Regions from separate parts of the Dorea longicatena genome, predicted to be linked through region 1. Evidence: predicted binding sites of a transcription regulator. Region 1 holds the regulator's gene; the other holds the start of a gene.
The links. The regulator Rex, encoded in region 1, represses fermentation and respiration genes when NADH is low (regulators of the CRP and FNR family bind a similar motif). The targets are predictions, from matches to a motif close to ATTGTTAANTANTTAACAAT.

Region 1 (4,448 bases):
ATGATCGGTGCTTTCTGCCCATGGATCAGCACATATCCTTTATTAGACAGACTTCTTGGATATCCGTCTCCATAACCGACCGGAATCGTCGCCACTTTTGTCGGACGGGTTGTAACATACGTTCCGCCATAGCTTACAGGCTTTCCTTCTGTCAGCCATTTTACATGGGCAACATGACTGATAAGTTCCATTGCCGGTTTTAACGGAACCCGTTCTTTCTCTACTTCATCTGACGGATACATGCCATATGTAGTGATACCCGCACGTACAATATCCATATTCGCTTCTTTCAGATCAATGATACCTGCGCTGTTGGAGCAATGATAATACTGGAACGTAACACCTCTTTTTTTCAGTTCTTCTTTCATCCAGAGATATTTATCAAGCTGCTCATTGGTAAATGTCTTATCTGCTTCATCAGACTTGGAAAAATGTGTAAACATTCCTTCCATTACCAGGTTCGGCAGTTTACTGATCTTTGCGATTTCTTCGGCATTCTCTTCTGTAATCTGGAATCCCAGTCTTGCCATTCCAGTGTCAAGCTTAATATGTACATAGACTTTACAGCCCATGGCTTCTGCAAGCTCTGACACTTCTTTTGCCATCTCATAACTATAGACAGTCATACGTACTTCATTGCGGATCATCGTATCCCACTGATCCGGGAAAATGCATCCAAGAACCAATACCGGTTTCTTCAAACATGCATCTTTTAATAAAATAGCTTCATCCAGCGTAGCTACTGCATAACCCCAGATATAATCCTTGGGTTCCAGAAGCTTTGCAATCTGAACGGCACCATGTCCATAACCATCCATCTTGATGACTGCCATCATCTGTGTATCTTTCTGAATATTTTTCTTCATCATCTCTATATTATATTCAACCGCATCTAAATCGACTCTGGCTAAAACTCTTGTATAATGTTTCACTGCTATTCATCCTCCAGTTTCATTAATGCTTTACTGATATATTCTATCAGATCTCTTGCCATTACACTATATACGCCTTTTTCAAATTTTGCAAGGTCACCGGCCAAACCATGTACATATGTACCTAATCTGGCTGCTTTTTTCGTATCTTTTTCCTGCACCATAAAGCCTGCGATCACACCGGCCAGCACATCTCCCGAACCGGCTTTTGCCATCGCACTGTTCCCGGTAAGATTCAGGCAGATTTCATTTGCCTTATCTGCGATCAGTGTTCTGGAATCTTTTAATACACAGGTTACCTGATATCCGTCAGCGAATTTCTTCAGGATCTGTATCCGGTCTTCTCTAAGATCTTCCACAGGGATGCCTGTAAGTCTAGACATCTCTTTCATATGCGGCGTAAATATGAACTTCCGGTCTGCCAGCCGATCAAGAAGATCTTTGTTATCTGACAGAAGATTTAACCCATCTGCATCGATCAGGCATGGAACATCCACGTACTCTATAACCGTCCGCAATAACTTCTCCGATGTTGTACTTCTTCCAATGCCGGAACCAATACACACACCGTCTGCCCACTTAAGAAGCTTTAGTACTTCTTCTTTATTAAATTCATCATAAGCCGTTATGATCGCTTCCGGCAGAAGTGTCTGCAATATCTCGCGGTTGTCCTTTGGTGTATAGATTCTGACAAGCCCGGCTCCTGTCATATAAGCCGCATGGGCATTCAGATATGCCGCACCTGCCATACCCTTACTTCCAGCGATCACAAGAAGCCTTCCATAACTTCCCTTATTAGAATCTTCCGGTCTTTCCGGAAGCATTCTACGATATTCTTCTCTTTCAAAAGAATGGATCACATCTGCATCCTGTAATAACGGCTCATGCGAAATGCCAATCTCTGCTACTGTTACTCTTCCTGCATATGCTCTGCCCTGCGCCAGTTCAAGGCCGATCTTTTTCACCTCGAATGTCACTGTATCATCTGCGTGGAATGCACAACCAAGCACACATCCCGTAGAGGCTGAAAGTCCTGATGGGATATCTACTGCAAATTTTGTACCCTGCATCTGATTCATACGTTCAATCACCTGACGATATGTACCTTCAATCTTACGGCTCAGTCCGACTCCGAACACGGCATCTATCACTATGCTGTAGCTGTTATCCTGCGGGATATCTTCTGTGATCTTACCACCACATTCTTTAAGACGTCTTATCTGTTCCCGTGTCTCCGGTGTACAATGCTCTGGATTGCCGACCAGATAAGTATCCACAGGACACCCCATATTCTTCAAGATCCTGGCGATGGCAAATCCATCTCCGCCATTATTTCCTGATCCACATACCACACAGACAGAAGAAAGATCCAGATTCTCACTTTGCATCGTCTGTACACAGGCATTTGCCGCACACTCCATTAATTCTAGTGATGCGATGCCCAGTTCCTGAATCGTGTACTGATCGGCAGCCTTCATCTGCGCAGCATTAACCAGAAGTTTCATATATTCATTCATCTCCCATCAGATATATCTCTGCAACAAAAGAACGTGTAAAAATATGTCCGTATTCCAGACTACTCCTACACGCTTTCTTGTATTATAGTTTATTTATGGTCCTCTTTGTAACGACTGATATTGTATGACAACTGCATCAGACTTTCTGACAGATGCACATTCTCAACAACAACATTATCCGGAAGGTTCAAATCTGTATGTGCAAAGTTCCAGATCGCACGTACTCCGTTCTCAACCAGCATATTCGCAACTTCAATTGCTTTCTCTTTCGGAATCGTCAGAACTGCAATATCAATCTCATTATTCTGAACGAACGTTTTCAGATCATCCATCATACGGATCGGAACTCCACGGATGGATACTCCCTGAAGTCTTGGATTCACATCAAAGATTCCTTTCAGAATGAATCCACGGTTCTCGAAGGCTGCATAATTAGCCAGTGCCTGCCCAAGATTACCTGCACCAATGATAATAATATTGTGGTCTTCTTCCAATCCTAATATCTTTCCAATCTCTGTGTATAAATACTTAACATTATAACCGTATCCCTGTTGTCCGAATCCTCCGAAATTATTAAGATCCTGACGGATCTGGGATGCTGTTACTTTCATCCGCTTACTCAGATCGTTCGAAGAAATCCGCTCTACACCATTTTCCAACAGTTCGCCCAAATATCTGTAATACCTCGGCAATCTTCTTATGACCGCACGAGAAATCTCTCTTTCTTCCAATGTTTTCACCCTTCCAATCATAGTCTAAAATAATTATATAAAATTGAAAGATTATTGTCAAACTATTGTTGAATTTTATGCAATTTCCGTTATAATAAAGTAGCATGTGTAAATGCATTTTGAGAATACCAACGTATCAATTATCCATAACTCAGGAGGAAATATATGATATTAGCATGTCACGGGATCCAGAAATCTTTCGGTGAACACCTCATCGTCAGAGATGGATCCTTCCATATAGAAGATCACGAAAAAGCAGCTCTTGTCGGACCGAACGGTGCCGGTAAGTCCACTCTGCTCAAAATGATTGTAGGCGAATCAGCCCCGGATGACGGCAACGTCATCCTGACAAAAGGTAAGACACTTGGCTATCTTGCCCAGCATCAAGAGATGCAAAGCGGTAATACGATCTACGAAGAAGTCCGCACCGCAAAGGCCGATATAATCGCTATGGAGCGCCGTATCCGCGAGATCGAGATGGAACTTAAGCATCTCTCCGGCGACGCCTTGAACGACCGTCTGGAAACTTACAACCGCCTTACGGCCGCTTTCGAACGTGAGAATGGCTATTCTTGTGAAAGTGAGATCACCGGTGTGTTAAAGGGACTTGGATTTACGGAAAATGATTTCACCAAACCCGTCGACACTCTCTCCGGAGGACAGAAAACCCGTGTATCTCTCGGCAAGCTTCTGTTAACGAAACCAGACATTTTGCTTCTTGATGAGCCAACCAACCATCTGGATCTGAATTCAATTGCATGGCTTGAAACCTATCTTCTAAACTATCAGGGAGCTGTGCTGATCGTGTCTCATGACCGTTATTTTTTGAACAAAGTTGTCACTAAAGTTCTTGAAATCGAGCTTGGAGAACTTCGTACTTATATGGGAAATTACAGCGACTATGCAGCAAAGAAGCAGCAGCTTCGCGACATACGCCTGAAGGAATATCTTAACCAGCAGCAGGAAATCAAGCATCAGGAAGCGGTTATCGAAAAGCTTCGTTCTTTCAACCGCGAAAAATCCATCAAACGTGCCGAAAGCCGCGAAAAGATGTTGGAAAAAATGCAGACCATCGAAAAACCGATAGAAGTTAATACAGATATACATCTGAAACTGGAACCATCCTGTGTAAGTGGCAATGATGTTCTGACTATTGAACATTTAAGCAAATCTTTCCCCGGACAGGAACTTTTTACAGACGTTAATCTCGAGATCAAACGTGGTGAACATGTCGCAGTAATCGGTGATAACGGAACAGGAAAGACTAC
Region 2 (4,448 bases), 900 kb from region 1:
TCCTTGCAACAGGTGGTCCTGGAATGGTTAAATCTGCATACTCTTCAGGAAAACCGGCACTTGGTGTTGGACCTGGTAACACACCTGTTATCATCGATGATTCAGCAGATATCAAGATGGCAGTTAACTCCATCATCCATTCTAAGACATTTGATAATGGTATGATCTGTGCTTCTGAACAGTCAGTAACTGTACTGGACAGCATTTATGATGAAGTTAAGAAAGAATTTGCATACCGTGGATGCTACTTCCTCAAGAAGGGAGAAGAACTTGATAAAGTTCGTAAGACAATCATCATCAACGGAGCATTAAATAATAAGATTCCTGGAAAATCAGCATATGAGATCGCTAAGTTAGCAGGTGTTGAAGTACCGAAGGCTACAAAGATCCTGATCGGTGAAGTAGAATCTGTTGATATTTCGGAAGAATTCGCACATGAGAAATTATCTCCTGTACTTGCAATGTACAGAGCTAAGACATTTGATGAGGCTCTTGCAAAAGCTGAGCAGCTTGTTGCAGATGGTGGATACGGACATACATCATCACTTTACATCCACCCATCACAGACAGAAAAGATTGAGAAACATCAGCAGGCTATGAAGACTTGCCGTATCCTGATCAATACACCTTCATCACAGGGTGGTATCGGAGACCTTTACAACTTCGGACTTGCTCCATCTCTTACACTTGGATGTGGTTCTTGGGGAGGAAACTCTGTATCTGAGAACGTAGGTGTGAAACACCTGATCAATATCAAGACAGTTGCAGAGAGGAGAGAAAACATGCTGTGGTTTAGAACACCTGAGAAAGTATACTTTAAGAAAGGCTGCATGCCTGTAGCATTAGATGAACTCGGAACTGTAATGCATAAGAAGAAAGCGTTCATCGTAACAGACAGTTTCCTGTACAAGAATGGTTATGTAAAACCGATCGAAGATAAATTAGATCAGATGGGAATCCAGCATACATGCTTCTTTGAAGTTGCTCCAGACCCAACTCTGCAGTGCGCTAGAAGAGGTGTAGAACAGATCAGAGCATTTGAGCCAGATACGATCATCGCTCTTGGTGGTGGATCCGCAATGGATGCCGGAAAGATTATGTGGTTAATGTATGAGCATCCGGAAGCAAAATTCGAAGATATGGCTATGGACTTCATGGATATCCGTAAGAGAGTATACACATTCCCTAAGATGGGAGAGAAAGCTTACTTTATAGCTATCCCAACATCTTCAGGAACAGGTTCAGAAGTAACTCCATTCGCAATCATCACAGATGCTGATACAGGAGTAAAATGGCCTATCACAGACTACGAATTAATGCCAAACATGGCTATCGTAGATGTTGACAATGCAATGACAGCACCTAAGGGACTGACAAGTGCATCTGGTATCGACGTAATGACACATGCAATCGAAGCATATGTATCTATCATGGCTACAGACTTTACAGATGGTCTTGCTATGAAGGCAGTAAAAGCAGTATTTGATTACTTACCATCTGCATATGAGAATGGTGCTAATGATCCAATCGCAAGAGAGAAGATGGCTAACGCTTCATGCATGGCTGGTATGGCATTCGCAAATGCATTCCTTGGACTGAACCACTCTATGGCTCACAAACTTGGTGCATTCCATCACCTGCCACACGGTATTGCTAACGCTGTAATCCTGACAGATGTAATGCGTTACAATGCTGCAGAAGTACCTACAAGAATGGGAACATTCTCTCAGTATCAGTATCCACATGCACTTGCAAGATACGCAGAATTAGGACGTTTTGCAGGATGCAAAGGTAAGACAGATGAAGAAGTATTTGAGAACTTCATCGCTAAACTGGAAGAACTCAAAGAGAAGATTGGCATTAAGAAGACAATCAAAGATTACGGTGTAGATGAGAAATACTTCCTGGATACATTGGATGATATGACAGAGCAGGCATTCAACGACCAGTGTACAGGAGCTAACCCAAGATATCCACTTATGAGTGAGATGAAAGAAATCTACCTGAAATGCTATTATGGAAAATAAAACAGGCAAAAATATAATATCCAAGAGTTTTTGTTTGCAAATCGGATAATGTATTTAGCATAGAAAAAGTGCAGCGTTCAACGTTGCACTTTTTCTTATGCAAAGAAAGATGGAAAATGTAAAGGGATGTTTCGAGTAGAATGATTTTCAGAATCGGATCTGTTACTTGGGAGAATAGACGGATAATAATGTTAAAAAAATAACAATAAATATATACGATAAAAAATAGTGAAAAAAATATCAAAAAACTATTTAAAAATCTGATAATAAGGTATATAATACAGATAACAAGAAGGAAGGGGCCAAAGATTCAATAAAAAGGAGGAATCTGTATGAAGCTTGAGAAGAAAAATTTAATCGTAGAGAGACCTTATAAATCAGTTTATAAGACAGAGGAAGGTATTGTTAAAATATTTGCAACAGATCATCCGAAGTCAGCGGTATTTAATGAAGCATTGAATACAGTGAAAGTTGAAGAAACAGGATTGGATATTCCAAAATTAAAAGAGGTAACTCAGATTAATGGAGAATGGGCACTGCTCATTGAGAACAGAGAAGGAAAAACTTTGGAAGAGATGATGAAAGTTGACCGTGCCAATCTTGAAAAATACATGTCAGATTTTGTAGATCTTCAGCTTAAAGTACAGAGCAAAACGGCCACAACATTACCGAAATTAAAAGACAAACTGGCAGATGAGATAAGAAGTCTGAAAGATTTGGATGCAACAGAACGTTATGAGCTTTTGACCAGATTGGAAGGAATGCCGAAGCATACGAAATTGTGTCACGGTGATTTTAACCCGAGTAATGTGATTGTTGAAAAGAACGGAAAGATGACAGTGATCGACTGGGCACATGCTTCACAGGGAAATGCAAGTGCAGATGCTGCAATGACATATCTGTTATTTGCATTACATGATCAGGAAAGTGCAGATCTTTATCTTAAGTTATTCTGCAAGAAGAGTGACACAGCAAGACAGTATGTAGAACAATGGCTGCCAATCGTAGCTGCTGCAGAGCTTGGGAAAGATATCCGTCTGGAAAAAGACTTCTTGATGAAATGGATCGATGTTATGGAGTATGAATAGATGATATTAATACAGGAAAGGTGTTGCCGCTAATTTCTACCGTGTACTATGGTATAAAAAATAAGCCTCAAAATGAGGCTTATTTTTTATACCATAGTATGCAGGAGACAATGTCAGCTACTAAATAAAATTAGAAAAATACATTTCCACCAATGTTGATTCCGGATACACCGGTTGACGCGGATCTGAACTGCAGACAATTGATAACTGCAGAATGTCTTGCACCACCAAGTGCAGCCCGAGCTACAGAATAAGCGGTGGATGAAGCACCTTTACTCAGTACTTTATTCAATGAACCGTTCCAGGTTGGAGCGAATTGTCCTGACTGGTATATAACAGCACGCAGAGTATTCGGATAAGCCGGGCTTGCTACGCGGTTCATGATAACAGTTGCAACAGCAAGCATTCCATCATAACTACCTGCCTCACATTGAAGGATTGCCGCTAATAATGCGACATCCGTTGTAGATACATTGGTGTTGTTACCTGTGTTGGTAGTATTGTTGCCGGTATTATTAGTGGTGTTATTTTTATTTTGATTAGTCGAACCGTTTGTTGTTGAATTTGTTTTATTCGCGTTATTCGTAGTATTGGTTGAGTTACTTGGTTTTGAGGCTTCTGATTTTACAGAGCCAGATATTTTATCATTCTGTGCAAGCTTTAATGCTTCCTCGGCAGCTTTGGCACGATCCAACTGTGCCTGATAATTTGCCAGTTCTCCGGAAGTGGATGAAATCTTTGAATTCAGTTCATCACGTTTGCTTGTCAATGTTTCCTGAAGTCCGGAAAGTTTGCTTTGCTGTTCTTCCAGATCTTTCTGTTTCTTTTCTACATTAGCACGAACCTGCTGTAATTCTTCCAGCATAGAGCGGTCATACTTACTGATAGTTGCAACATATTCAGCTTTATTCAGAAAATCTCCCATATTTTCGGAAGTGAGCAGAATCTGAACCAGAGATGCTCCGCCGCCTTCATACATGAATTTGATACGATCTTTCATGGAATCATACTGAGCTTCCTCATCAAGCTGGGCAGAAGCTAGATCCAGTTTTGATTTTTCTACTTTGGCAGCCAGATCCTCTACCTGACTGGAAGCAGTGTCCAGCTCTTTACTTAAAGAAGATAACTGGCCGTTTAAATCGTTTAACTCACCTTTGAGATCAGAGGTGGTATTTTCCAATTCATCTGTCGAAGGTGCTGAATATACCGGAGTACTAACAGAAGCAATTGTTACGGTACAGATGGTAATTGCCAAAGCCGATCGTAATGCTCGTTTCTTTTTCATACTTATCATAAACATATCCTTTCCCTTTTCGCGAATGCTTATTTATTA

Region 2: a site for Rex is predicted at 2,215-2,234, ahead of NQ508_RS02505 (phosphotransferase family protein). Genes of this name have one in related genera too.

The regions. Positions count from the first base shown of each region.
Region 1 is NZ_CP102280.1:1,414,157-1,418,604, reverse strand. Features, by position in the region: gene alr (alanine racemase) at 1-932, opposite strand, end outside; gene NQ508_RS06640 (bifunctional ADP-dependent NAD(P)H-hydrate dehydratase/NAD(P)H-hydrate epimerase) at 935-2,437, opposite strand; gene NQ508_RS06635 (redox-sensing transcriptional repressor Rex) at 2,539-3,180, opposite strand; gene abc-f (ribosomal protection-like ABC-F family protein) at 3,346-4,448, shown strand, end outside.
Region 2 is NZ_CP102280.1:510,402-514,849, forward strand. Features, by position in the region: gene adhE (bifunctional acetaldehyde-CoA/alcohol dehydrogenase) at 1-2,027, shown strand, start outside; gene NQ508_RS02505 (phosphotransferase family protein) at 2,360-3,115, shown strand; gene NQ508_RS02510 (cell wall hydrolase) at 3,246-4,400, opposite strand.